2 regions of the Candidatus Nitrotoga arctica genome follow, and region 2 is predicted to be linked to the other one. Evidence: predicted binding sites of a transcription regulator. Region 2 holds the regulator's gene; the other holds the start of a gene.
What was found. Region 2 encodes sigma-54, which starts transcription at its own class of promoters, with help from an activator protein. Its sites were predicted from a motif close to TGGCACNNTTCCTGCT; they were not measured.
Positions count from the first base shown of each region.

Region 1 (14,952 bases), 2.7 Mb from region 2:
GACGACGGGTTCTGATCAAACTTTTTCATTTGACTTGTTAACAATAATGAGAATGATACTTAATAGTAGACAAAATGCAACTAATTTATTATCGGGAGGAAAATTTAACTTGGATGGATAGGCTGGCGAGCCTCTTGCAGATGCAAGAAAGCCGAGAAAAGCAAGAAGCGCAACGCGCCTTACGGCGTGCGGTTGCTGCATTCAAGTTATAATCCACACACCTACACAGCTCACATCTATATATGCAAATTACCCGAAGGCTAGAGTTTGATGCAGGTCACCGCATTCCCAGCCATACTAGCCAGTGCCGGCATTTGCACGGTCACCGCTACGCCATTGAGATTACCCTGTCCGGCGAAATCATCACCACTGATGGCTTATCCGAACAAGGCATGGTAATGGACTACACCGAAGTGAAACGCATAGCCAAGGAACAACTGGTGGATGCATGGGACCATGCCTTCCTGGTATATCGCAGTGACACAGTGGTATTGGATTTTCTGAATTCAATACCCAATCACAAAACTGTCGTTCTGGAAGTACCACCCACCGCAGAAAATCTCGCCATGCTCGCATTCAAGCTGCTCGACAGCGCCTACCGCCATAGCTATGGGAATAACTTGCAACTGGAACGCGTGCGCATTTACGAGACCCCCAATAACTGGGCAGACTGCCTGCGCAACACAAGCTCACTTTGATGAATTTTGGATTGTGCATTTGTACAATTTTGGCATTATTCAGCTCTTGAGCCGGGATCCCGTCTTGAAAATCCACCACACGATTGTGAGACACACGACAAGAAATACCAGCGTCATACCAACGCTGATGGCCACGTTGACGTCAGAAACGTTATAAAAGCTCCATCGGAAACCACTGATCAGATAGACCACCGGATTGAACAGTGTGATTTTTTGCCACAGGGGTGGCAGCATGCTGATCGAATAAAAACTTCCTCCCAGAAAAGCCAGCGGCGTGATGATCATCAAGGGAATGATTTGTAACTTCTCGAATCCGTCAGCCCAAATACCAATAATAAAACCGAAGAGGCTGAAGGTAACCGCAGTGAGTACCAGGAAAATAATCATCCACAGTGGATGCGCGATCTCGAACGGAACAAAAAACCGAGCCGTGGCCAGAATGAGCAAGCCCAAGATGATTGACTTGGTGGCCGCAGCCCCAACATAACCAATGACGATCTCCACATAAGAAATAGGGGCGGACAGAATCTCGTAGATAGTACCCGAGAATTTCGGCATATAAATGCCGAAAGAAGCATTGGAAATACTTTCCGTCAGCAGGGCTAGCATGATCAGACCGGGGACAATAAAGGCCCCGTAACTGATACCGTCGATCTCAGTCATGCGCGAGCCGATCGCTGAGCCAAATACAACAAAATAGAGCGAGGTCGAAATAACGGGCGATGCGATGCTTTGCATCAGCGTTCGCCAGGTACGCTCCAGTTCGAAAAAATAAATTGCGCGAATAGCATAAATATTCATAATCGTCCGCTTACCAAATTAACGAAGATTTCTTCCAGTGAGCTCTGGCTGGACTGGAGGTCCTTAAAGTCGATCCCATGCTTAGCAAGCTGTCGTAGAAGATCTGCGATTCCTGTCTGTTTGCCCTGGGCGTCAAAGATGTAGATCAACTCGTTGCCGTCGGCCGATAGTTCAAGTGGATATCCGGCGAGTTCCTCGGGAATATGCGCTAGCGGAGACTGCAGATACAACTTAAGCTGTTTTTTGCCGAGCTTATCCATCAGTCTGACCTTATCCTCTACTAGGATAATTGTGCCTTTGCTAATTATCCCGATGCGGTCGGCCATCTCCTCGGCTTCCTCAATATAATGAGTGGTCAGAATAATGGTCACGCCGCTTTTTCGTAAACCCCGCACCATCTCCCACATATCACGGCGCAGTTCGACGTCAACGCCAGCTGAAGGCTCGTCGAGAAATAGAATCTGGGGTTCATGAGACAAAGCTTTGGCAATCATTACCCGACGTTTCATGCCGCCCGATAGTGTCCTGATTTTTGCATCTTTCTTATCCCATAAGGATAGATCACGCAGCACTTTTTCGATATAGGCCGGGTTTGGCGGTTTACCAAACAGGCCTCGACTGAATTTCACCGTGGCAAAAACGGTTTCGAAGGCATCGGTGGAAAGCTCTTGCGGCACCAAGCCGATCTTTGATCTAGCCGCGCGAAAGTCCGAAACTATGTCATGACCGTCGGCAAGAACCTTGCCCTGGCTAGGATTAACAATGCCGCAAATGACGTTAATGAGTGTCGTCTTACCTGCCCCATTTGGACCCAGCAAGGCAAATATTTCTCCACGCTGAATCTCCAGATTGATGCTTTTGAGGGCCATAAAACCCGAGGCGTAGGTCTTTGTGAGATTTTCGACTGAGATAACTGACTGCACGCAATCTCCTTAAATTTTCAATTGAAACATTATGCTATTGGAACATTAATAGTTAAAGCGTCCAACCCTTTGGATTTACCAATATATCTCATATTTTTAAGGAAAGTGGCTACAGATATATGCTTGGGCCCAATCAAACATGAATGCCTATTTGCAAAATAGGCTTCCACCGTATCCATGAAGATTAGCATTGAGGCCTTAACGTGTGCCGGGGCAGAAAAAAACGGCACGCCTACTGACGTGCCGCTCATGTCTGAAGCAAACTAAATCACACTTGTGGATGCGCCCGTTCTGCTTCATTGTTCAATTTATTCAGCGCATGCAGATAGGCCTTGGCGGAGGCTACCACGATATCAGTGTCTGCACCTTGGCCATTGACTATGCGACCGCCCTTGGATAGCCGCACGGTCACTTCCCCCTGTGCATCTGTACCGCTGGTGATGTTGTTTACCGAATACAGTTGCAATTCGGTGCCACTTTGCACGATCTGCTCTATGGCTTTGAACGTCGCATCTACCGGCCCACCTCCTTGACCCTCGGCGACTAATTCTTTTCCGCCTACATTCAATCGCACCTGCGCCACAGGCATAAGACCAGTTTCCGAATGTGCGCGCAAGGATAGCAAGCGATAATGTTCGCTAACTTGCGCTACCACACTTTCACTGATTAAGGCTTGCAAGTCCTCATCAAAAATTTCACGCTTGCGGTCAGCCAACTCTTTGAAACGAGCAAAGGCATCGTTCACCACCACCTCGTTTTCCAGCACGATGCCAAGTTCCTGCAACCGGGTACGAAACGCGTTGCGACCGGAAAGTTTGCCCAAGGTTAATTTGTTCGTACTCCAGCCAACATCTTCAGCACGCATAATTTCGTAAGTCTCGCGGTGCTTGAGCACACCATCCTGATGAATGCCGGATTCATGGGCAAAAGCATTTGCACCGACAATCGCCTTGTTAGGCTGCACCGGATAACCGGTGATGCTGGATACAAGCTTGGAAGTCGGCACGATCTGCATGGTATCGATGCGTGAATCGCAATTGAAGACATCGCGGCGTGTTTTAACCGCCATTACGATTTCTTCCAGACTGGCGTTTCCGGCACGTTCCCCCAAGCCATTGATTGTGCATTCCACCTGGCGTGCTCCGTTCATTACGGCAGCAAGAGAATTGGCTACCGCCATTCCCAGATCATTGTGGCAATGAGTGGACCATACTACTTTCCCAGAATTCGGCACGCGTTCAATCAGCTGTTTGATGCGCTCGCCCCACAAAACGGGGATGCTGTAACCAACCGTATCTGGCACGTTCAGAGTTTTCGCTCCAGCTTGAATCACTGCATCAAAAATACGGACGAGAAAATCCATTTCCGAACGCACCGCATCCTCGGCAGAAAATTCGACATCGTCGGTATATTCCGATGCGAGCTTCACCGCTTTCACCGCCGCTTCCACCACTTGGTCGGGCTGCATACGCAACTTCATTTTCATGTGGATGGGTGAAGTAGCGATAAAAATGTGAATGCGACCAGATTTGGCTGGCTTGATCGCTTCGCCAGCAGCGCGGACATCGCTTTCAGTGGCGCGCGCCAACGAGCAAATCGTAGAACTCTCGATGATTTGCGCAACACTGCGGACTGCATTTGCATCTCCCGGACTGGCAGCAGCGAACCCTGCCTCGATAACATCAACGCCCAGCTTTTCCAATTGCCGTGCGATGCGGATCTTTTCTTCCTTAGTCATGGACGCGCCTGGGCTTTGTTCGCCATCGCGCAAGGTAGTATCAAATATTATTAATTTTTCTTTCATGCTGGACTCCATTGCAATTATTTAATTCGCACGATCCAGACGAATAAAATTCGGCCGGATTCCGCCTGCTTCAACAACGATGGGGAGGTATATTTAGCGCGCGACGCGCAGCAGCAGCGCAGCCAGGAGGCTGGATGTAGAGTGTAATTGCGAGATGTGGCGAGAGAAGTGCATAGTTGGAATATAAAGGCTTTTGTTTATTTACGCAATATCTGCGCTCTGCTTTGTAGCAAGCGTATAAACGGTTCGCATCCGGGCGAACGGGCTTCCCTGGGAAGCCCGTTGCAAATATATTAACCGTTATAGGCTGTAATACATATCAAATTCAACAGGATGCGTTGTCATGCGATAGCGGGTCACTTCTTCCATTTTTAACTCAATGTAGGCATCAATGAAGTCATTAGAGAATACACCACCGCGAGTCAGGAAATCGCGATCCTTATCCAGTGCTTCCAGAGCTTGTTCGAGGCTGGAACATACGGTTGGGATTTTTGCATCCTCTTCAGGTGGCAAGTCGTACAAATTTTTGTCAGCAGGATCGCCTGGGTGAATTTTATTTTGTATGCCATCCAAGCCAGCCATCATCAGGGCGGTGAAAGCCAGATAAGAATTGGCAGTCGGGTCCGGGAAGCGAACTTCAATACGGCGTGCCTTATCACTCTGCACGAAGGGGATGCGGATCGAGGCAGAGCGGTTTCGCGCCGAGTAAGCCAGTTTTACCGGGGCTTCGAAGCCGGGAACCAAACGCTTGTAGGAGTTAGTGCCGGGGTTGGTAATGGCGTTAAGCGCACGGGCATGCTTGATAATCCCCCCAATATAATACAGGGCGAATTCGGACAATCCGGCATAGCCATTGCCTGCAAACAGGTTTTTACCGTCCTTCCAGATGGATTGATGTACATGCATACCTGAGCCGTTATCACCGACAATCGGCTTGGGCATGAAGGTCGCAGTCTTGCCATATTGATGTGCGACGTTGTGCACCACATATTTAAGCTTCTGGGTTTGATCGGCACGACGCACCAAACTGTCAAAGCGCGTGCCAATTTCACATTGGCCGGCGGTCGCCACTTCATGGTGATGTACTTCGACAGGAACGCCGATTTCTTCCAATATTAAGCACATTGCTGAGCGCATGTCTTGTAGTGAATCGACTGGGGGTACTGGGAAGTAACCGCCTTTAACCGTGGGTCGATGGCCAGTGTTGCCATGATCAAATTTTTCTGCTGAGGACCAAGCTGCTTCTTCGGAATTAACCTTACAGAAGCAGCCAGACATATCCACTTGCCAGTTCACTGAATCAAAAATGAAAAACTCAGGTTCAGGGCCAAAATAACAGATATCGCCTAAGCCGGTGGATTTCAAATAGGCTTCAGCACGCTTGGCGATAGAGCGTGGATCGCGATCATACCCTTTGCCATCGGATGGCTCCACGACGTCGCAACTCATCACCAATGTGGTTTCATCCATAAAAGGATCGAGAAAAGCGGATGCAGGATCAGCTATCAGCAGCATGTCGGATGCTTGTATGCCTTTCCAGCCAGCGATGGAAGAACCGTCAAAGGCGTGGCCGGATTCGAACCAGTCATCACTATCTGACACCACATGTGCCGGGATAGAAACGTGCTGTTCTTTGCCACGGGTATCGGTGAAGCGTAGATCAACGAATTTAACTTCATTGTCTTTAAGTAACTTAAGAACATCAGCAACCGACTTCGACATAATAATTCTCTCCATAAACGTTAACGACTAAACTAAAAAATAAAGTGGAAATTAAACAAACTTAAACTTGGGAATCAAGCACGAAGCGTTCCACTTCATATTCCACCGCTAAAACGAGCATTTTGCCATATCCATAAGGATAAATGGATTTAAATGTGCGCTCTTTTTTGGGGCGTATGCCATGTGCGTGCACTATTTTTGTGCTTGACTGATGATGTAAATGGAAGAAGTTGCGATAAGTATGTCATCGTCATAATCTCGCCGAATTAGTATTTATAGAAGCTTGATCTGGGTTTTATTCGCTTCAAGCTCATACCACATTGGACAAGGTTCGGGCTGGTTGATCTGTCGGACTCACGGGTATAATAAACATTTTTTTAGCCAGGAATAGAAATGAATCTAGATCGAGTAAACTCTGGCCGCGACCTTCCTAACGATTTTAACGTCATCATAGAAATACCCATGAATGCCGATCCCGTCAAATACGAAGTGGACAAGGAAACTGGCGCCATGTTTGTGGATCGTTTCATGTCCACGGCAATGCATTATCCGTGTAACTATGGTTATGTTCCACATACGTTGTCGGAAGACGGGGATCCGGTAGATGTGCTTGTAATTTCACCAGTGCCGCTCATTACGGGTGTGGTGGTTCGCTGTAGACCAGTCGGCATGTTGAAGATGACTGACGAAGCTGGCGAGGACGCCAAGATACTGGCTGTACCCGTAGACAAGTTATGCAGTCTTTACCGCAAAATAAAATCGCATACCGACCTGCCGGAACTTATGATTTCGCAAATATCGCATTTCTTCGCTCACTATAAAGACCTGGAAATTGGCAAATGGGTCAAAATAAATGGCTGGGTCGGGGTCAAGGAAGCCAAGGCGGAGATCATGAGTGGAGTCAAGCGTTATAAATCAGCCAAGAAAAAACCGATGTTCTAATGAAATTTTATTAAATCAAGAAGCACACGGAAATTGAGTTAATTTAAAGCGGTCATCTAGTAAGGTAAGACGAACCATATTATTTTCTAAGCTTTTGTATTTATGGGTGATACTTTTTTAACTTAACGTTAACTTTGATTTCTTCTTTTAACTTCATACATGGAATCTTATCTCGGTCTTGACTTTGGCACATCTGGCGCACGCGTTTGTGTTGTGGACAAAGTTGGGGCTATTACTCATGAAGATCATGTCTTTTATCCTGATGCCGCTTTACAAATTCATCTGAATTGGCGCGAAGCACTGCATACACTGCTCAAACGTCTACCGGCTACTATTGCAGCTGAATTACAAAGCATCGCTATTGCTGCTACTTCTGCCACAGTATTACTGTGTGATAAAGAGTTGGAGCCGACTGCTCCCGCTTTGCTCTATTTCGATAACCGCGCACGAGAAGAATCGGAACAACTAAAGCAGCTTGCCCCACCTGGCCACATTGTTTGCAGCGCAAGCTCAGGATTAGCCAAATTCCTGTGGCTGACAAACCACACCGAACTTTCAAACGTAGCGTACTTTCTGCATCAGGCGGATTGGCTCGTTGCGCTACTTACCGGCTTGGGTGGCGTCAGCGATTATCATAATGCGCTCAAGAGCGGTTATGACACAGAGCGCTTATGCTGGCCGAATTGGATTAAGAATTTACCGCATGCTAATTTGTTGCCGCAAGTTGTCGCTCCCGGAGCAAACATTACTCACATCAGCTCATTTGTGGCACAGCATTTCAAGATTAATCCGGCGTGCAGAGTGCATGCGGGTACCACTGACAGTATCGCCGCTTTTATTGCCGCAGGCATGCATAAGCCCGGCTCAGCTGTTACTTCGCTCGGCACGACTATAGTGCTCAAGCTACTTTCGGAACAACGCGTAGAAGCAGCGCAATATGGCGTATACAGTCATCGTTTTGGTGATTTATGGTTGGCGGGCGGTGCGTCCAACGCTGGCGGCGGCGTGCTAAGGCAATATTTTGGCGATCTGCAAATCGATGCACTCAGCCAGTGCATCGATCCGGCCATTGATAGCCTGCTTGACTATTATCCGTTGCCGCGGCCTGGCGAACGCTTTCCGATTAACGATCCCACCTTGACCCCCCGTCTTACCCCACGTCCCGCGGATGACGTACTGTTTTTGCATGGCTTGTTGCAAGGCTTGAGCCGCATCGAAGCAGCGGGTTACAAAAAGCTGGCTGAACTTGGTGCAAGCCCGCTAAAATCCGTTACCACTACCGGCGGCGGAGCGAAAAATAAAGTGTGGGGGAAAATACGCGAACGTTTGTTAGGCGTGCCAGTGTCGGTAGCGGAACACACTGAATCTGCCTACGGCGCGGCCCTGTTGGCCAAGCGTGGTTTATTAATCGGGAATCTCTAAAAGCTCGTTGTTATTGAAGTCGTTGACATATGCTCTTTGCGAGTCGAGCCTGCCAATCTAACGGTGGCTTTGGAATGCATGCACGTTGAGGTGTGCCCCAGATTGGGTTGGGGAAGTGTTTGTCGAGGGCATAGCGCGGAATGATGTGCCAGTGCAAGTGCGGTGTCAGGTTGCCGAGGCTGGCAAGGTTAATTTTGTCGGGCTGCATCACTTCACGTAGCGCGCTTTCCATGGCAAATACCACATTCATGAGAGCATGCTGTTCTTCATTATTCAAGTCTGTCATTTCCTTGACGTGGCGGTTCCATATTACGCGACAGAATCCGGGATAATCGGCATCCTCAATCAGCACCACGCGACAAAGCTCGCTGCGCCATAATAGTGTTTCGCTCGTTGTTTTACAGAGTTCGCAACTCATCATTTTTTCGTGCGTATTGTCAGCGATATAGAGGCAGTACGGCGATGCGTCGCTCGATTTCGTTGGTCATTTTTATATAAGCCGGGCTGCCAATGCTGCCATAGCGGCGTTTGAATTCGATTTCTTGCATAAACTCCGGTAAATCCTTCACTTCCGGCATGATGTCGGATTCACGCAAACCCGCATTAAATTGCCGCTGCACTTTCTGCGCGCCATTGTTACTTGTTGTGGCAAGTTCGCCTAAACGTGTGCCGGCACGATCAGCGGCGATGTCATTGAAGCTGAAGCCGCTGCCACCGTGAGAATCCGTGATTTCTTTGTATAAGCCGATAACATCCGACAGCGGGCTGCCAGCAGTAGCGGCAAGTGCCGCAGAAATCGTGAAATGCTGAGAGAAGTCTCCGCGTCCGCCCAGGGTCACAATGCGCGAAGTCGGCTTGGGCCATTGTATGGCAGCCGGAATAATGGCACCAAGCCCTTTGCCGTTTACATAAAACGCCATAACGATGATCGCGGCACGATTTTCCGCTGCTGGATCGCCGCCGTTGTTTGTGCGTTGCGTGGCGAGTTCGAACAGCATCCGCATCAGTTCATTTAACCGCAGGCTGCGTTTTGAACCAGGTTTGCCGGTCAGTTCGACCAGTCGCTCTTGATATGCCTTCAGTCGCTCCTGCTCCTTGGGCGGCACCAGCAAGGCCTTCAGTTGATTGGGCAGCGCGTCGTTCCATTCGAAGACGATACGCAGCATGTCATCGCTTGTGCTCACATTCTTGATGATATCGGCAGCTGCCCCGTAGTCCTTGTTGGCTTGTAACTGCTTAATGCCGAACTGTAGTAGCCAGTCCGCAACAAACGCGGGCACCGGTAACTTACCAATGTGGAGATATTCAAATCGTGGGAGTGCTTTCGTTTCGCGAAGTTTGGCGTCGATATTGAGATAGCGCCCGATTGGATTGGGCGACAATTCGAGAGTTGCGCGTACTCTGGCCATGCCTTGCTGTAAATCTATATTGGAGCTGCCCTTGCCGTAGCTGTTGGCAAGATAGTTGACTACAAGGTCGAGATCTTCTTGACTAATAGTAATGGTGCGCAATACTCCTGATTTCATTCTACGCGGATCGTTACGAGACAGGATGTTTTTGGCGCGGTCGATATGAGCTGGCGTAAATTGGGCAATACCTGTGGTGAGCGGTTGTTTTTCGATACTTAAATAAATTGCAGATAGCAGCGCTAACCCGATAACGATGAACAGTATTAATATAGTCCGCATTTGTTTATTTTTACGCTGTTACAAAAATGCAAAAATCCGCTCCAGGTTAAATCGGTACCACAGTCGCATTATTTTAATATCAATGCATCCGGGGTACCGATCTAACTTGTATAACAATGGCGGATTAGCAACAGTAATGTTGCCAAGTTTTGCAAATGCTTAGTGCTTGGCCGTTCGGTTGGCAGGGTAGGACGCGCAAGCATACCCTGCCAACCAGCGATTCAGAGTCAGCTGCTGCTCATCTCCAGCATCAGCTGATTAATACGTTTCACGAAGCTGGCCGGATCGTCAAGCTGACCCCCCTCGGCCAGTAAGGCTTGGTCAAATAATACCGAGGCCCAGTCATCAAATTTGTTCTCTTCGGCTTGCAGGCGTAACACAACCGGATGCCTGGGGTTAATTTCGAGGATAGGTTGTGACACTGGCGCTTTCTGTCCTGATGCCTTCAATAGACGAGCCAGATTGGCGTTGATGTCATGAACATCCGCCACTAGGCAGGCTGGCGAATCGGTCAGGCGGTGAGTCACACGTACCTCTTTAACACGCTCGCTAAGGCTGGCTTTAATCTTGTCGGTCAGCTCCTTGAATGCTCCGGCATCTTTTTCCTGTTCCTGTTTCTCTGCCTCGTCTTCGAGCTTGCCGAGATCCAGCCCTCCTTTCGCAACAGATACCAACGGCTTACCCTCGAATGCGGATAAATTACTCACCACCCATTCATCTACGTGATCAGTCAGCAACAGCACTTCTATGTCTTTCTTGCGAAATACTTCCAAATGCGGACTATTTTTCGCGGCATTAAAAGTATCAGCAGTGATGTAATAAATCTTGTCCTGACCCTCCTTCATGCGACTAATGTAATCGGCCAGAGAAACGGTTTCTCCGGGCGAATTAGTATGAGTAGAGGCGAGGCGCATCAAGCCAGCGATCTTGTCTTTGTTAGCAAAGTCTTCGCCCACTCCTTCCTTCAGCACGCGGCCAAATACATCCCAGAATTTGGTATATTTCTCTGGGTCCTTAACGGCCATATCTTCCAGCAGGCCAATCACTTTCTTCGTGCAGCCAGAACGGATTGCTTCGATGTCTTTCGATTCTTGCAGAATTTCGCGTGATACGTTGAGCGGAAGATCATTGGTATCAACCACACCGCGCACAAAGCGCAGGTAATGCGGCATTAGTTGGGTGGCATCGTCCATGATGAAGACGCGGCGCACATACAGTTTAATGCCGTGACTCGCATCGCGCTCCCATAGATCAAAGGGTGCCCTGGCCGGTATATATAGCAACAAAGTGTATTCCTGACGTCCCTCTACGCGCGCATGAGTCCATGCCAGCGGGTCCTCGTAGTCATGGCCTACATGTTTGTAAAAACCTTTGTACTCATCATCGCTGATCTCGGTTTTGGGGCGTGCCCACAGCGCAAAAGCTTGATTGATTGTCTCTTCTTCGTCCAGCACCTGCTGTGCGTTGTCTTTCCATTCCTCCTTATTCATTAAGATAGGCTGAACGATATGGTCAGAATACTTGTGGATAATGGTGCGCAACTTTGTGCCATTTAGCAGGTCTTCCTGCCCTTCGCGCAGATGCAGGGTAATAGCAGTACCACGTGGGGCTCGCTCGACCATCTCAATGGCAAATTCTCCGCCACCGTCGGATTCCCAGCTTACACCTTGATCGATTTTCTCACCGGCACGGCGCGTTAACACGCTGACCTTGTCGGCGACGATAAAAGCCGAATAAAACCCCACGCCAAATTGACCGATAAGGCTTGCATCTTTCTGCTGGTCTCCAGAAAGCTGTGTAAAGAATTCGCGCGTACCGGATTTGGCAATCGTGCCGAGATTGTTGATGACCTCGTCGCGACTCATACCAATGCCATTGTCGCTAATGGTCAGCGTTTTAGCCTCTTTATCGTAGCTGACATGGATAGTCAGCTCGGAATCATTCTCAAACAATGCTGAATTATGCAGTCCTTCGAAGCGCAGCTTGTCGCAGGCATCGGACGCATTGGATATCAGCTCACGCAGGAAAATTTCTCGATTCGAATATAGCGAATGAATCATCAATTGTAGTAGTTGCTTTACCTCGGCCTGAAAGCCCATGGTTTCACGGTTGCTGGTTACATTATCGGTCATTACTCTCTCCGTTATTTTTTAGACAGGACGCACGCATAGGTTGGGGTAGTCTCAGGATTTTCAAGAGGGGATATTTCATCTGCCATCTGCTTTCGCAGCTTGTCGCAAGAGTCGCCGTGCAGTGTCGGCATCGCGAGCGGCATCAATTTCCCGCATTACAGCGCCGACGTCAGCTTGCTTTTCGCTGCGTTGAAATTTGCCCGTCAGTTCGATTTTAGGGTGTAGTTCACCGCTCTCATAGAGCGACCAGATTTCTTTGCCATAATCGGAAGAACGTAGTTCGGGGGCGAATTGGCCGAAGTAGATTGCCAGATTATCGACGTCTCGCTCCAGCATTTTGCAGGCATTGTTGTTTGCGGCAGCATCGATTGCTTGTGGCAAGTCGATGATGACGGGCCCATTGCTATCGACGAGGACGTTGTACTCGGAAAGGTCGCCGTGAACGATACCAGCACACAGCATGCGCACGACTTGCCTGATCAAAATTTGGTGATATTGTCGTGCAAGCTCAGCAGTAAGAACTAGATCATTGAGTCGCGGAGCGGGCTCGCCATTCGCGTCGGACACCAATTCCATCAGCAACACCCCCTCGTAAAATCCATAGGGATGCGGAACACGCACGCCTGCAGCGGCAAGTTTGTACAAAGCGTCGACCTCGGCATTTTGCCAGGCGGCTTCCCGCTCTTTACGCCCATAGCGAGTGCCTTTTTCCATGGCACGGGCCATACGGCTGTTTTTTACCTTGCGGCCTTCCGTGTAGTGAACGGCTTGATGGAAGCTGCGCTTGTTAGCTTCTTTATAAACTTTGGCGCAGCGGATATTGTCTCCACAGATCACAATATAGACATTGGCTTCTTTGCCGCTCATGAGCTGACGGTCTACCTTGTCAACGATGCCATCCTGGATGAGCGGCTCAATTCTTTTTGGAGTTTTCATGTGATCAAGGTGTTACCAAGAGCGTATTTTACAATAAACTATATAGTGTTTTAAACAGAGCGGATTTGCTAACCTTAAATTTCAAAGGGATGGCTTGTGTTCAATAAATTCCAATGCATTATCATCCGGGTCGCGGCAGAATAAGGCAGGGCGGCCTGACATACTTATCGTGTAGCTTATCGTGGCTGAATCCAATTTTTGCATCAACGCATTCAGATTGCTTACCGACAGGGCTATATGGCGGTCGCGTCCTCCGTGCGCTGGACGCTGCAGGCTCGCTTCCGGATTAGGAAGTTGCATGAGATGGATTTGCTGATGTACGCCCACGTTATACCACACGCCGGGGAAACTCATCTCTGGGCGCTTGCTGTCAGGTACCAGTCCCAGAATATTTTCATAAAAAATGCGTGCCCTATTCAGGTCTGCCACCAAAAAAGTGGCATGTAGCAGGTGAGTGATTTGCATAAGTTTTAGTGGCGTCCTGCATTATGCATAATGTCTAAAGAGGGATACTGTCATTTTTATTCAGTATATTATGTGCAATAGATCAAAATAAAAAGACGATCAGTCATCTATCAAGATGCCGGTTAGAGGATAGAAATGAAACTATGTCGGTAAAAAATTTGATATGGGCAAGATGTTGATGCTTTAACAATTGTGTCTTTGTATAAAAAAACATTATATAAAATATTGCAGTTACATTGTCTGTTTTATGCACAGGTCAAACTAATGGAATAAAATCTTGGCCATCTATAAATTTTTACTGCCTTGATAAATTTTTACTGGATTGATATAGGTACAACGAGCTAAATTTAATTAATCCTAAGGAGAGCATTATCATGAAAACCGGCACTCCCCAGCCGTTGGCAGATATACCAGCCGTGCCAGGCAATTCAGACGCACAAATTCAGGCCCGATATTCCATATCAGCGGATGGTAACGAAGTCGCCGATAGTAAAACCGGCCTGATCTGGCGACGTTGTCCAGAAGGTATGACGTTCAGCAGCAGTGGTTGTAGCGGGGTTGCAGCCGCTTATACTTGGGATCAGTCGGTGGCCTTGGCCAACGATGTAGCGTTGGCTAGCGGTAAGTCATGGCGTCTTCCCAATGTAAAAGAACTTTCGAGCATTGTAGATGCCAGTCTCGGAAATCCGGCAATTGATACGCACGCCTTTCCCGGGACACCTGCAACGCCTTTTTGGTCGGCCACGCCAGTGGAGAATAATCCGTTAAAGGCTTGGTATGTCATGTTTTATGGTGGCTTCATGAACACTTACGTCTGTGGCGGTAAGCTTCAGGTACGCTTAGTGCGTTCTGGTCAGTGATGCACAGCGTTGGAGGAAAGTGCGGAACGAAGCTACTCTAGAGTAGAATCCAAGATTGACAAGATATCGTAATTATTTTACAACTACGCGTTATTTTATAGAGCACAGCGTAGTTAAATCGTTGTAGTGATTATTAATATTTTTTGCAAAGCGCAGGTAATCCCTGTTAACTGATAACTAACTGATAGAAAGAAGATCAAATATGCAGAATGAAACTGATAACCAGCCGCAGGCAGACAATCCAGATGAGCAGCCGCCAGCACGATTTATCATTTCTGAGGATGGTACTGAAGTTACAGACAATAAAACGGGCCTGATCTGGCGACGTTGCCCAGAAGGTATGACAGCAAGTATTGATGGCTGCACTGGGATTCCTGGTGTATATAATTTGGAAGATGCGTTGGCATTGGCTAAAAGCGAAGCGAAGGCCACGCGCAAAGCTTGGCGCTTGCCTAAAGTAGAAGAGCTGTCGAGCATCGTGGATATGAGCCGTAGAGATCCGTCGATTGACACAGCCATCTTTCCCGGAACGCCAGGATCACCTTTTTTTACAGCTTCG
Region 1 is NZ_OU912926.1:516,216-531,167, reverse strand. It holds gene MKZ32_RS02535 (bacterioferritin-associated ferredoxin) at 1-19, opposite strand, end outside; gene queD (6-carboxytetrahydropterin synthase QueD) at 243-698, shown strand; gene MKZ32_RS02525 (ABC transporter permease) at 738-1,499, opposite strand; gene MKZ32_RS02520 (ABC transporter ATP-binding protein) at 1,496-2,422, opposite strand; gene MKZ32_RS02515 (2-isopropylmalate synthase) at 2,691-4,226, opposite strand; gene glnA (type I glutamate--ammonia ligase) at 4,527-5,948, opposite strand; gene ppa (inorganic diphosphatase) at 6,342-6,890, shown strand; gene MKZ32_RS02500 (FGGY-family carbohydrate kinase) at 7,050-8,312, shown strand; gene MKZ32_RS02495 (HIT family protein) at 8,323-8,733, opposite strand; gene MKZ32_RS02490 (YfiM family lipoprotein) at 8,750-10,000, opposite strand; gene htpG (molecular chaperone HtpG) at 10,228-12,132, opposite strand; gene MKZ32_RS02480 (PA4780 family RIO1-like protein kinase) at 12,208-13,068, opposite strand; gene MKZ32_RS02475 (VOC family protein) at 13,150-13,533, opposite strand; gene MKZ32_RS02470 (Lcl C-terminal domain-containing protein) at 13,908-14,393, shown strand; gene MKZ32_RS02465 (Lcl C-terminal domain-containing protein) at 14,596-14,952, shown strand, end outside.
Region 1: a site for sigma-54 is predicted at 6,026-6,041, ahead of glnA (type I glutamate--ammonia ligase). Genes of this name have one in related genera too.

Region 2 (14,952 bases):
GCTCAATGTTTGATTCATCCAGATAATGTGCTGCGATCAGCCGGGCACAGAAATAATTTTGTTACACGATAGCGGCACTTCACTCAACATTTTGCCGCTGCTTGCGAATGACAGCTTTGCCCGCTACACCACCTTGCCATAGTGTGACGGTGATCCATGTAATGCAGAACACCCGAGCAAAAGACGATCCAATCGCCTAACTTTATGGGTACTAGTATAACAACCCATTAATTACAAAACATAATGTCTAGCCATTTTTGTATCTGCATCCTGCCGAGTGAACGTCCACTCAATGCCACGTTGCTCCATGTTACGGCGCAACTGCCAAGCATTCACTTCGGCGGTGAGCGTAACACGGTCTGGCAGGCGTCGATCAAGGCACTGGCGGTCAAGAATACCGATTTCGATTTCAGCCATGTTGAGCCAACTGGCATGTTTCGGCGTGTAGTGAAAGACTACACGTCGCAGCAGTGCCTTTGCTTCCTTGGCACCGAGCACTTCCTCGAAGCACTTGCGAAAGTGGGTGTTGAGATTGTCCATCACCAGATGGATACGCTGCGCCGTGACATAAACCTGCTTGTGATCACGACCGTCCGCCGACCTCCTTTTGGCTCGACCGCCACGAACAGGTTGCAAGTACCGGCGCGGACATACTCGTAATCCTGCTTCGCGGACGAGTTGGGCTGGGTTGGCAAAGGGGGCCGCGTATCCTTGAGCAGCTGCTTGCTCTTCTCGTCCAAACAGACCACGGGTTCTTCCGCCCGGAACGGACGGGCATAAAGATCGAGCAGGTCATACATTCGCTGCCGGTATTCTTCGGTCAAAGCGCCAATGCACCACATCACCTTGCACCATGGCTTGAGACAGTTTTTTTTAGCAGCCGGCGAATAGTCTCGCGGCTGATCGGACCAATATCCGCCTGCCTCTGCGCTGCCTGTTCCAGCAACTCGAGCGTCCAGCGCCTGGCACCTTCCGGCGGCTCCGAGCAGGCCAGAGCGGTAATCTTCGCCTCGACGTCGGTAGCAAACTGCCGAGGCTTGCCGGGACGCGCGACATCGCACAGTGCATATTCGGCACCATCCTCCAGATATGCGCTTCGTGTCCGCCAGATGGCGGTTCGTCCAACGCCGAGAACTGCCATGATCTGGGCTTCGGGGATCCCGCGATCAAGGGCAGATAAAATATGTGCCCGATTGACTTCTCGGGCATGGTGCAAACCCTTTGTACGATATGTCTCGATCAACTCACGATCCTCGTCGGTAAGATACAGTTCAGTCTGTCGCATGGCAGGCTCCTCATCATGGGGTGGGTATGCGACAGTATAATATATGTTTCGTTATTTATGAGTTTAGATACTAGTAGCAACATGATTATTGAATATCATGAATGGCAAGGCTAAGCAACATCCCGTCATTCCCGACCAAAATACATTCAGTGGGTTTAAATCAACGTACTCTAAGAAGCCTGGATTTGCTCCTGCACGGAACTGACAGTTACTGTAATGAAATGTGTCATAAATTACACAAAATCAATAAGTGTTACCTAATTCGCGGTGACGCAACAGCACTTGCTGTTGCAATTTAAAACAACGAGCAAGCTTTTCCACCAAGTACACCGAGCGATGTTGACCACCTGTACACCCAATGGCAACGGTGAGATAGCTGCGGTTATCAGCGATGAAACAGGGTAGCCACCTCTCGACAAAACTGCGGATGTCTTCGCACATTTGTTGTACATTTTGGTTGCGTTCGAGAAACTCAATTACCGCCGCATCGCGTCCAGTTAGTGGCCGCAGCACGGGATCGTAATGTGGATTGGGTAGGCAGCGCACGTCGAACACCAAGTCAGCATCGAGCGGAATACCATTCTTAAAACCGAACGATTGGAACAGTAAAGTAATGCGTGCACGGTCAACACCCTTAAAATCTTTGACCCATGCACGCAAGGCATTGGCGCCGAGCTCACTGGTATCAATACGATGGCCGATGTTGCTGATCTCGGCCAGCATTTCGCGCTCGAGTTGTACGCATTCAGGCAAGGTAAGCCCTTCATTGGTCTGCGCCGGAGGTAGGGCATTACGCAGCGGATGACGGCGACGCGTTTCGGAAAAGCGTTTCACCAACGTATCGGTCTGCGCGTCAAGGAAGAGCAAGTGCACATCTATACCCTGTTGCTTAAGCCGTTCAATATAGTGCGGCAGTTGTTTCACGCTATCACCGCTACGAACGTCTATGCTGACAGCAATGCGTGTATTACCAGTCTGATGCAAATTTTCCACGAGGACCGGCAACAACGCAGCGGGCAGATTGTCCACACAATAGTAGCCGCTATCTTCCAGCGCCTTGAGCGCCACGCTTTTTCCAGAACCGGAGAGGCCGCTGATCAAAAATAATTGCATGATTTATTGTTCCTGCATTTGCTGCTCGTGACGGCTGATAAATTCTTGCATGCTGTCGATACCGCGTTGCTGTAGCACAAAATTGCGCGCTGCCGCTTCTACCAGCACCGCAAGGTTGCGCCCGGCCATGACCGGGATGCTCACCGCACTAATCTTCACGCCAAGGATTTCTTCATGACTAGCCGCTAGCGGCAAGCGTTCCAGATGGGAAAGATCACCGCGTACAGGGCGATGCAGGTGGACAATGAGTTTTAAACTTTTTTTGCGTCGCACCGCGGTCTCGCCAAACATGGTGCGAATATTGAGCACACCCAACCCCCGCACTTCGAGGAAGTCACGCAACAATTCCGGGCAGCGCCCTTCCAGCGTTTCCGGAGAAATACGGTACAGCTCGGTAATATCGTCCGCCACTAAGCCGTTGCCGCGTGTAATAAGTTCAAGTCCCAGTTCACTCTTGCCTATGCCGCTATCACCCGTAACCAGCACCCCCACCCCCAATACGTCAAGAAACACGCCGTGGCGCGTGGTCGATTCCGCCAGCGCTTTGACAATGTAATGACGCACCAGCCACATCAAATGTACGCTGGGCAAAGGAGAACGGAACAACGGTGTATGTGTGCGATTAGCGTAAATGATCAACTCTTGCGGGATCTTATCCGTGCCAGCCACGATCAGGCATAACGTACCGCCACGTTCAAGTTGCATCAGCGCTTCTGCGAACGCGGCGGATGAAAGTCCCTGAAGATGGTCGAGTTCGGTTTCACTCAATACCTGCACCCAATTCGGGTGGATCAAATTGAGGTGACCAATCAAACCATTGTTAGAGGCACTGACTAAATCACTATCAAGTATCTTCGCAGCACCATTCGCTCCGGCTACCCAGCTCAATGCCAGCTGCTCCTGTTTGTCCTCAAACAACTGTTGGATATTGACCTGTGCCATTTCTGTTACATCGCCCAGTTAGTAAACAATTGATGGATTACCGCTACATCATTGCTATTCTGTATTTGTTCGCGGAAGGTTTTATCACTGAACATTTGCGCCAGTTCGCCAAGTAGTTGCAGGTGTAAATCGGTGGCCCGTTCCGGCACCAATAACACAAAAATCAGGTTTACCGGTTGGCCATCCGGTGCGTCAAACGGAATCAATGCTTGTGTCTTGACGAAAGCGGCAATCGCATCTCGCAGACCCTTGATGCGGCCGTGCGGGATAGCCACGCTGTGTCCCAAGCCAGTCGAGCCGAGCTTTTCGCGCGCAAACAGGCTATCGAATACTTGACTACGGGCGATTTTCTGAGTGTTTTCAAATAACACCCCCACTCTTTCGAAAACCCGTTTTTTACTGGTTGAATCGGCGTCCAGTATGACGTTCTCAAGGGGCAGGACTTTACTGATCAGGTTCATATTTCAAGCACTTCAAAAATAAGGAAAGGGCGGCCGTAAACCGCCCTGCTATCATTCTTGTCCCACTGCAGGAGGATTGCCGGACTCATCATGACGACGAGCAGCATGTTTTTCTTTATGCTTGATAATTTGACGATCAAGTTTTTCGATCAGATTATCAATCGCGACATATAAGTTCGTATCATCAGATTCCACAAAAATTGTCTTGCCACTCAGGTGGACGTTAGCCTCGGCCTTTTGTTTTAATTTTTCCACTGAAAGAATGACATTGACATCAATCATATTGTCAAAGTGACGCTCGATTTTGCCGAGTTTGCTTACCACGTGCTCGCGAATGGCGGGGGTAATTTCCAAATGGTGTCCGCTGAGATTGAGGTTCATGGCCTGCTCCTTATGGTTAGAGTGATTTACGAAGATTAACGGGGAGGATATTCAGCAATTCCCGGTATTTTGCCACGGTACGCCGGGCAACCAATATGCCCTGCTGTGCCAGGATTCCAGACATGCGGCTGTCGGTTAGGGGGTGACGTGCGTCTTCCTGATTGACAAGCTGCTTAATGAGTGCGCGGATCGCCGTGGAAGAACACGTACCGCCACTTTCGGTCGCGATTCCGCTGCAGAAAAAATATTTGAGTTCATAGATGCCGCGCGGGGTGAGCATGAATTTTTGCGTAGTCACGCGGGAGATGGTGGATTCATGCAGATCAAGCTGCTCTGCGATTTCGCGCAGTACCAGCGGGCACATAGCTGTGTCGCCGTGCTCGAAAAAATTGCGCTGGCGATCAACAATTGTCTGCGATACACGCAAAATAGTATCGAAACGCTGTTGCAAATTTTTGATAAACCAGCGCGCTTCCTGCAATTGACCAGCCAGCTGCTGTACGTTTTTTTCATTGCCCTGTTGCAAGATATTGGCATACATTTGGTTAACGCGCAGGCGCGGCATAGCGCCCTGATTTAGTCGTACATGCCAGTTACCGTGGCGGAATTCTACCACCACGTCAGGTACGACATAGTCTGCAGCTCGCTGTTCAAATTCAGCGCCAGGTCTTGGTTGCAGATGGGTGATGAGCGATTGCACGGTGCGCAATGCGTCATCGTCACAACGAAGGACTTTCTTCAGCTTGGCAAAATCGTGCGCACCCAACAGGTTGAGGTATTGCGACACCAAGCGCAGTGCCAGATCACGGCATGGGGTATCCTCCGGGAGCGCTTTGAGTTGTAGCGCCAGACATTCGCTTAAGGTACGGGCGGCTATGCCTGGCTGATCCAGGTGCTGTAATTGCACCAGTGCAGTTTCCAAGTCATCCAAAGTAATGTCGAGTTGTTCTGGTAGCATTTCGACAATTTCTTCCAACGGCTGCGCCAGATAACCGTTGCCGTCCAATGCGTCGATCAACAGACTGATAATTTTTCGGTCGCGCACATCATGCTGGCTCATATTTAGTTGCCAGATGAGATGCTCACGCAGGCTGGGGGTATCCGCCGCGACTTCCGCACGAGCTTCTTTTTCATCATCCGGCCCGCTGGCTGCGGAAAAAGAGGATTCATTCCAGTCTTCTTTTACCCATTCTTCATCGGCCTGTTGCGGCATTTCATCTTTGACTTCGGTATTATCCACAGCGGCGGTAGAGGCAGCATCTCCATGTGCATAGGGCTGCATAGCGTCTTCATCTTCGCGTTCGAGCAATGGATTATCATCCAGCAAGCGTGCCACTTCCTGGTTGACTTCCAGAGTGGATAGTTGCAACAGGCGTATGGCTTGCTGCAACTGGGGGGTAAGCGTCAGTTGCTGGGATTGCCTAAGTTGTAATGTGGGTTTCATTACGAAATTTACGGACAAGAGCGGCGCATAGTGTGCATTTATAGTTTGAAATGCTCGCCGAGATATACTTTTCTCACACCTTCATTATAAATGATTTCATCAGGTTTGCCTTCCGCCATTACCGACCCGGCATTAATAATATAGGCGCGGTCACAGATTCCCAATGTTTCGCGAACATTGTGGTCAGTAATCAGCACGCCAATGTCACGCTCTTTAAGAAAACGAATGATTTTCTGAATGTCCAGCACGGCAATCGGATCCACCCCCGCAAACGGTTCATCCAGCAGAATGAAGCGTGGATTGGTGGCCAGCGCGCGAGCGATTTCGACACGTCGTCGTTCGCCCCCGGACAGGCTGACAGCTGGATTGTTTCGTATATGAGTAATATGCAGATCCTCCATCAACTCGTCCTGCCGTGCTTGAATTTCATCGTTATCATAATCTTGTAATTCCAGCACAGCCTGAATATTTTGCGCGACCGTTAGGCGGCGAAAAATAGATGCTTCCTGTGGCAGATAGCCCAACCCCAAACGCGCGCGACGATGAATGGGGAGATGAGTAATGTTCTGTCCATTGATGAAAATATCGCCTCCGTCTGCAGCTACCAGCCCGACAATCATGTAGAAACAAGTGGTCTTTCCAGCACCGTTAGGGCCAAGCAGTCCCACTACCTCACCGCTCTGTACCGACAGGGAAACATCATGCACTACGGTGCGGGATCGATAGCGCTTTTTCAGTGCAACGGCGCGCAGCTCGCTCATTGATGTTCGTTAGGCTTGGTTAGTATCGTTGTCGGCTTGATTGACAGCGGTTCGCCCACTGAAGAGCGCTTGTTTTTTGGTTGGATGATAGCGCGCACGCGTCCCTTGTTGGAGGTACCGTTCACCTGAAATATCTCAGTTTTGGAGTTATAGGTAATATGTTCACCACGCACTTCATCCTGATCCTGCTTTACACGCGCCTGACCGAAGAAATCTATGATTGCAGTCTTGGTGTCATATTCAATGCGCTCGCCATACCCTTCTACATATCCGTCAATATTATCGCGCTTCTGACGAAAGCTGGTGAGTTGTCCGGTGGCCGTACCGTGCTTGAATCCTTCCTTGTCTTGTACTACGACAATTTTGTCGGCGTTAATAACCATCGTGCCCTGAGTGAGCTGCACCTTGCCTTCAAAGACGCTAATTTGTTTGACATCATCAATACTGAGCTGATTTGCTTCCAAATGCATCGGCTTATCACGGTCGGCAAGTTCCGCTTGGCTGATTGGCACATGACAGATAAGCTCTATGCAGAGCAAAGCGGCATATTTAATTTTTGTCGGGCACATATTCACTTTTAACTTGCGCAAGCAGTTTTACTATATGCGCTTTATTATCAAATTTCATGCCTACTGCGTGCACAATGTTACGTCCATCAACCATAGTGACAGGCTGGTCTGTTTCGGCCAAGCCACGGTCAGGGATCACATGCAGATAAGTAGTGGTGAATATCATGTCTCTTTGCTTGGTACTGTTAGGACGCACGATTTTTACATTATCGCGTAAAAATATTTCATCGCCCTTGCCTGACACCATTCCATTATTTGCAGAAGTATGCGTGGGAGGATGATCTAAATCAAAGCTGGTAAGTACAGGCGCTTCCAGGTACGTGCTATCGTTATCCGGGTAATGCAGCATTGTTTTTGCAGCCATCACGAAACGCGGTTTGCCCTGTTCATTCAGCGTGGTAGCGACAAATTTACTAACAATAAAATCTGGATCGTGGCGCTTGCTGCTGTCGGGTGCGGACGGTAGCGGCTGTACTTGCTGATTCAGCCAATAAGCTGCGCCCAGTAGCAGCAATAGCAACGGTAAACCGGTGAACCAAGCGCGCAAACGGTCAATAACAATTGAATAATTCATGCCAAATAAGGCGCGAGTTGCGCATCTAGCGTGCCTTGCGCCGACATCAGCAATTCGCATGCTTCACGTACCGCGCCATGCCCGCCGTCTCGCTCGGTAATATAGTGAGCGCGATCGCGCACCGTTTGCGGCGCACTCGGCACGCTGATAGCCAACCCGACACGAAGCATTACCGGTAGATCCATTACGTCGTCACCCATAAATGCGGCGACATCCAAGGGCAGATCGAGCTGAGCAAGCATTTTTTGCATGCTAGCAAGCTTGTCATGAACACCTTGATACAGGTGCGAGATGCCAAGGTGGTGCGCGCGTAGCTCTACGCACCGGGAGGTCCGACCAGTAATAATGGCCAGTTCCACACCGGATGCTTTGAGCATTTTTAAGCCATGTCCGTCAAGCGAATTGAAGCGTTTAAACTCTTCACCGGAGTCGGTTAAATAGAGGCCGCCATCCGTCATGATGCCGTCCACATCAAAGGCGATGAGGCGGATGGACTGTGCTTGACTTAACGACATCAAATCACTTTCGCACGCAGCAGATCATGCATATTCAGAGCGCCTACCAGCTTATTGTTGGAATCTATCACCAGCATCTGGCTAATATTATATTGTTCCATGATCTGCACCGCTTCGGCTGCCAGTGCATCCGGCTTAATACTGCGCGGATTGCGCGACATGACGGAGCTGATTGTAGTGGTGGTGAAATCAACACGTTTTTCCAACGTGCGGCGTAAATCTCCATCAGTATAGATGCCCAGCACCTGCCTAGCATCATCTACAATGGCGGTCATGCCTAACCCTTTGCACGAGATTTCAAGCACTGCCTCGGCCAGCGTTGCATTTTGATTCACCGCAGGAACCCCCTTGTCGGAATGCATAATGTCGCGCACATGGGTAAGCAAACGGCGACCCAAGCTTCCGCCAGGGTGCGAACGCGCAAAATCTTCCTCCCCGAACCCTTTGGCATCCAACAGCGCCACGGCCAGTGCATCACCCAATGCCAGCGCTGCCGTAGTACTGGCGGTAGGAGCAAGCCCTAACGGGCAAGCTTCCTTGTCCACCGCAGCATCGAGGTGCGCGTCTGCCGCCTCTGCCAAGCTAGATCGCGGATTGCCGGTCAGACTAATCAACCGTGCTCCCTGACGTTTGATAACTGGCACGATAGTAAGTAATTCCTGACTTTCTCCGGAATACGATAACGCAATAAACACATCTTTAGCAGTGATCATGCCTAAATCGCCGTGACTAGCTTCGGCGGGATGTACAAAATACGCTGGAGTACCCGTGCTAGACAGTGTAGCGGCGATCTTGCGTGCAATATGACCAGACTTACCCATACCGCTTACAATCACACGGCCTTCGCAGGCTAAAATGATATTTAATGCCTGCAGAAAATTTTCATCTATGCGTTGCGTAAGAGCCAATACAGCTGCGGCTTCAATATGTAATACCTCGCGAGCTAAATCAAGTGCACGTGGGGTGGCGAAGATGGCTTTGTTCATGGTGACGAATTATAACAGTGCCATTCGGGTGTAGTGCAATTTTGAAAGAACAGTGCGGACGCGAACAATCTCAAATGAGACGTCTTATTTTCAACAACTTCACGAGCCCATTCTGAACCGGGCGGACTGCGCATGTGCATGCAAGCCCTCACCCAAGGCCAGCACTTCTGCAATTTCGCCCAACATCCCTGCACCCTGCGCGGATACTTGAATCAAGCTGCTGCGTTTCTGAAAGTCATACACTCCCAGCGGGGAAGAAAAACGGGCCGTGCCGGAAGTCGGCAGGACGTGATTAGGACCAGCGCAATAATCACCAAGCGACTCGGAAGTGTAACAGCCCAAGAAAATTGCCCCGGCATGCTTGATTTTTGGCAGCCATTGCTGGGGATCAGCCACTGAAAGCTCAAGATGCTCCGGTGCTATACGGTTACTGATAACACAAGCCTCATCCAAATCAGCCACATCAATCAAAGCACCGCGGTTCTCTAATGCAGTGCGAATGATTTCACAGCGCGGCATCTGCGCCAGCAGACGATCTGCACTTTGCGCCACGGCCGTGGCGAAAGCTACATCCGGTGTCAGCAGGATGGCCTGCGCTAATTCATCGTGCTCTGCTTGAGAAAATAGATCCATCGCAATCCAGTCCGGATCGGTTTGTCCATCGCAGATCACCAGAATCTCTGATGGCCCTGCCACCATATCAATACCAACCACGCCGAATACGCGGCGCTTGGCGGCGGCCACGTAAGCGTTGCCGGGGCCGACGATTTTATCTACACGCGGCACGGTTGCCGTGCCATAGGCCAGCGCAGCAATCGCTTGCGCTCCGCCAATGGTGAACACCCGATCTACCCCAGCCAGATGGGCTGCTGCTAGCACCAGTGCGTTTCGCACTCCGTCTGGAGTCGGCACTACCATAATGAGTTCGCCCACCCCAGCCACTTTTGCTGGTAGCGCATTCATCAGTACTGAAGATGGGTAGGCAGCCTTGCCGCCCGGCACATACAGACCAACCCGATCCAATGGCGTAATCTGCTGACCGAGCAGGGTGCCGTCCGTCTCGGTATAGCTCCATGAAACTTGCAACTGCTTTTGATGGTAAGCGGTAACGCGCTGTGCGGCCTGCTCCAGAGCGGCGCGCTGTGCGGCGGGCAATCCCTCAAAGGCGGCAAGCAAGACAGCAGGAGGCAGTTCCAATGCAGCACTATCATGCACCTCCATACGATCGAAGCGTCGGGTGTATTCGAGCAGGGCGACATCGCCGCGTGTGCGCACATCCGCCAGAATAGCCGCCACAGTTGCGTCCAGCTGGTGATCCTGAGTCGCCTCGAAAGCCAGCAGCCTATCCAGTTGCGAGTTGAAATCTGGCTGCCGAGTAGAAAGCCGTCTGATGTTCATTGAACTACCGCCAAGGAAAACGCATCCAGCATAGGCTGAATAGCCGCGTGTTTGAGTTTAAGTGAGGCCTGATTCACCACCAGACGCGAGGAAATCGCAGAGATCTCTTCTACCGCCTTGAGATGATTGGCCTTCAGTGTGTTGCCGCTGCTGACCAAGTCCACGATTGCATCTGACAAACCAACCAGTGGCGCCAGCTCCATCGAACCATACAATTTGATCAAATCCACATGCACACCTTTAGCCGCAAAATGCTCGCGTGCGGTCTGCACGTATTTGGTCGCCACACGCAGGCGCGCGCCCTGACGCACTGCGGAGTCATAATCAAAATCATTCCTTACTGCCACCATCATGCGGCAACGCGCAATATTCAAATCCAGCGGCTGATACAAACCCGTGCCGCCATGCTCGTCGAGCACATCCTTGCCCGCGATCCCCAAATCAGCAGCTCCGTATTGCACATAGGTCGGCACATCGGAAGCACGCACGATAATAAGGCGTACGTCGGCACGATTGGTAGATAAAATCAACTTGCGCGTAGGCTCCGGCGCTTCCAGCGGCGTAATGCCCGCCGCCTGCAACAACGGCAAAGTCTCTTCAAAGATGCGCCCTTTGGATAAGGCGATGGTAATCATGCGGTATCTTTCATTTATTTGATGCGAAATATGTTCGCTCCGAGTTGCGACAGTTTTATTTCTATATGTTCATAACCACGATCCAGATGGTAAATGCGATCAATGACGGTCTCGCCCTGCGCCACCAATCCGGCTATAACCAGGCAAGCAGATGCACGCAAATCCGTTGCCATCACCGTTGCGCCTTCCAGATGATCAACCCCATGAACCAAGGCAGTATTACCTTCCACGTCTATCCTTGCACCAAGACGGCGCAATTCCTGCACATGCATAAAACGATTTTCAAAAATCGTTTCCACTACCATCGCGCTGCTATCTGCAATAACATTCAACGCCATAAATTGTGCTTGCATATCAGTAGGGAATGCTGGATACGGCGCAGTACGTACGTTTACCGATCTGGGCCGACCCGTCATATCCAAGTGGATACTCTCACTATCGCTACGAATGCCCGCGCCGGCTTCAGTAAGTTTTTCCAACACGGAATCGAGAATATTCGCTCGCGTATCGCGTAACACGATACTACCTCCCGTTGCCGCCGCCGCCACTAAAAAAGTCCCACTCTCGATACGATCCGGCATGATGCGGTGGGCTGCACCGTGCAACCTGTCCACACCCGTTATGACAATTGTATGGCTGCCTGCCCCCTCTATTTTCGCCCCCATTGCAATCAGGCAATGCGCCAAATCCACCACCTCAGGTTCGCGCGCCGCATTTTCCAGCACCGTCACCCCTTCTGCCAAAGCAGCAGCCATCATCAGATTTTCTGTGCTGGTCACACTGACGATATCGAATAAAATTCGTGCACCTTTGAGGCGTTTTGCCTGCGCATGAATATAGCCATGCTCAATGAAAATTTGAGCACCCATTGCCTGCAGACCCTTGATGTGAATATCGACGGGGCGCGATCCGATGGCGCAACCACCCGGCATTGATACGCGCGCCTCGCCGAAACGCGCCACCAGAGGGCCTAGCACTAGCACTGCGGCACGCATGGTCTTTACCATGTCATAAGGCGCTTCCAGCTTATCCACATGCGCAGCATGCAAAGCCATCTCGTCACCTTGTACAGAAGCCTTTACGCCCATCTGTTCCAACAATTTACGCATGGTTGCGATATCGTGCAAATCCGGCATGTTGCTTAACTGCAAGACATCACTCGTCAACAGGCTGGCACACATCATAGGCAAAGCCGCGTTTTTGGCACCGGAAATACGCACTTCGCCGCGTAATGGAATGCCGCCTTGTATAACTAATTTTTGCATGCTGTCATCTTTTAAAATCCCGATGTTAACTTAATGTATTGGAGATAAATTCACGTCAATTCTGTTCGATGTCTTACTAAATACCTTGTGAAATAATCATCAGTACCGCAATTTATAGCCAGACCTTAACAATCCCAAAGACAACAGTGTCAGACCCAGCATACACCCGCCCGTCACCATCAAACTTACCCAAGGAGAAATGTCCGATACACCGAAAAATCCATAACGAAAACCATCTATCACATAAAAAAATGGGTTGAAGCGCGACAACTCCTGCCAAAATGGCGGCAGCGAGTGAATGGAATAGAATACGCCGGATAAGAAAGTCAACGGCATGATAATGAAATTCTGGAATCCTGCGAGTTGATCGAATTTTTCTGCCCACATCCCCGCCACCACGCCCAGTGAGCCAAGCATCGCGCTTCCCAGAACGGCGAACAATATAATCCAGATGGGAAACTGCAACGGCGGCTGGGCAAACCATAATGCGGCCAAATATACGCCTATGCCGACCACCAAGCCGCGTAGCATGGAAGCAAGCACATATGCCGCAAAGAATTCCCAATAGGCAATCGGCGCCAGCAGCACGAACACGATATTGCCAGTAATCTTGGACTGAATCAGGCTGGAAGAACTGTTAGCAAAAGCGTTCTGCAACATTGCCATCATCATCAGTCCCGGGATCAGGAAGGCAGTGTAATGCACCCCCGGATACACCTCGACATGCTGTGCCAGCACATGCGAAAAAATCAGCAGATAGAGCAATGCGGTCAACACTGGAGCCAGTACGGTCTGGAAGCCCACCTTCCACACACGGAATACCTCTTTGTAGAGCAAGCTGTAAAAACTCAACATGCCCGCCTCACTGCACGGCCCGCCCCACCAAACGCAGAAATACCTCTTCCAGATCAGGCTGCTGCAAGGTCATCTCCTGCACCGCAACCCCAGCCATACGCAGTTCCGCCAGTACTGACTCCAATGCTTGATAGGTTGGCAAAGTCAGCAGGTAATCGCTGTCCGTCTGTTCAACCACGTGCGGCAGCAATGCAGCAGGTAGACAACCCGCTAGTTTCAGTCTGACGCGACAACCGGCCAAGCTACTGAGTAAATTTTGTGTGCTATCCAGCGCTACAATTCGGCCGTGCTTGAGCATGGCAATCCGTGTGCATAAAGCTTCCGCTTCTTCCAGATAATGAGTTGTTAACAGAATAGTATGCCCATCGCGGTTAAGCTGCTGGATGAAGCGCCATAACGATTGGCGCAGCTCTACGTCCACCCCGGCAGTCGGTTCATCCAACACAATGACGGGCGGCTTATGCACCAGGGCCTGCGCCACCAAAACACGACGCTTCATACCCCCGGACAGGCGGCGCATATTGGTATCGGCTTTACTGGTCAAATCCAAGTGGTGCATGATCTCATTAATCCAGGTGTCGTTATGACGCAATCCAAAAAAACCAGACTGCAAACGCAACGTTTCGCGCACTGTGAAAAAAGGATCAAAGGCCAACTCTTGCGGCACCACACCCAACACGCGGCGGCTAGCACGATAGTGCTTGACTACATCATGTCCCAGTACTGACAGCTGCCCACCATCTGGCAACGCAAGTCCGGCCAGCAGGTTAATCAGCGTGGTTTTGCCTGCACCGTTGGGGCCTAGTAAACCGAAGAACTCACCCTGCTCAATACGCAAATCCACGCCGTCCAATGCTTGTAATTGACCATAGTGCTTACGTGCTTGGCGCACATCAATGGCAGGGGGCATCAAATTGAAGGGATCAAGGTTGCGCGGAATCATTACCGCATAGCGGCAGCAGGTCTAAAACGCCATACAAACGAGCCAAGCTTAACAAATTCTCTGGAACATGAGCAAAGCACAGTTGCATACTATTACGCTGCGCCTCACGTAGCCAAGCCAGCAGCAAACTGACCGCGGCAGAATCCACCGTCTCTACCTCAGCCAAGTCAACCACCAGCGATGTTTCTCCAGAAACTGGCAAACCATTTTTGAACAGGGATGTAACCGTTTCAATGGTCAGATGACTCGTTACTTGCACACGGCCACCGTCCCTGTCACTCACTTGGACGTCGCCTTAGGCGACATTGTGCCAGTCTGTGCCTGATTTTTTTCTACTAACATTTTAATCAAGCCATCAATACCGCTCTTCTGAATTTTCTCAGCGAAGGTACCACGATAGTTGGTTACCAAACTCACACCTTCAATCGATAGGTCATACACCTTCCAACCATGAGCGGTCTTTTCCATATCATAATTGACGGGCAGAGGTGGTTTGCCTTTGTTAATAATAGAAGTTTTTATAGTCACTTCGTTGGCATCATTTGCCATTTTGAGCGGCTTCACTTCAACCTCCTGATTCTGGTAGGTAGTGAATGCCGTTGTGTACGTACGCACCAGCAAATTGCGAAACTCGATTTCCAAGACTTTCTTCTGTTCCGGCGTAGCACTACCCCAGTTCTTGCCTACGGCCAGTCTGGTCATGCGAGTAAAATTAAAATGTGGCAGCACCTTTGCATCCACCAATTCAATAACTTTCTTCGTATTACCCGTCTGAATATCCTTATCTCGTTTAACGATGGCCAGCACTTCATCCACGGTATTTCT
Region 2 is NZ_OU912926.1:3,253,326-3,268,277, forward strand. It holds gene MKZ32_RS15070 (transposase) at 232-636, opposite strand; gene MKZ32_RS15075 (helix-turn-helix domain-containing protein) at 842-1,285, opposite strand; gene rapZ (RNase adapter RapZ) at 1,529-2,398, opposite strand; gene hprK (HPr(Ser) kinase/phosphatase) at 2,402-3,340, opposite strand; gene MKZ32_RS15090 (PTS sugar transporter subunit IIA) at 3,346-3,801, opposite strand; gene hpf (ribosome hibernation-promoting factor, HPF/YfiA family) at 3,853-4,182, opposite strand; gene MKZ32_RS15100 (RNA polymerase factor sigma-54) at 4,199-5,626, opposite strand; gene lptB (LPS export ABC transporter ATP-binding protein) at 5,665-6,387, opposite strand; gene lptA (lipopolysaccharide transport periplasmic protein LptA) at 6,384-6,956, opposite strand; gene lptC (LPS export ABC transporter periplasmic protein LptC) at 6,937-7,530, opposite strand; gene MKZ32_RS15120 (KdsC family phosphatase) at 7,527-8,045, opposite strand; gene MKZ32_RS15125 (KpsF/GutQ family sugar-phosphate isomerase) at 8,045-9,031, opposite strand; gene hisD (histidinol dehydrogenase) at 9,131-10,429, opposite strand; gene hisG (ATP phosphoribosyltransferase) at 10,426-11,064, opposite strand; gene murA (UDP-N-acetylglucosamine 1-carboxyvinyltransferase) at 11,079-12,329, opposite strand; gene MKZ32_RS15145 (ABC transporter permease) at 12,429-13,184, opposite strand; gene MKZ32_RS15150 (ABC transporter ATP-binding protein) at 13,192-14,094, opposite strand; gene MKZ32_RS15155 (STAS domain-containing protein) at 14,108-14,410, opposite strand; gene MKZ32_RS15160 (MlaC/ttg2D family ABC transporter substrate-binding protein) at 14,407-14,952, opposite strand, start outside.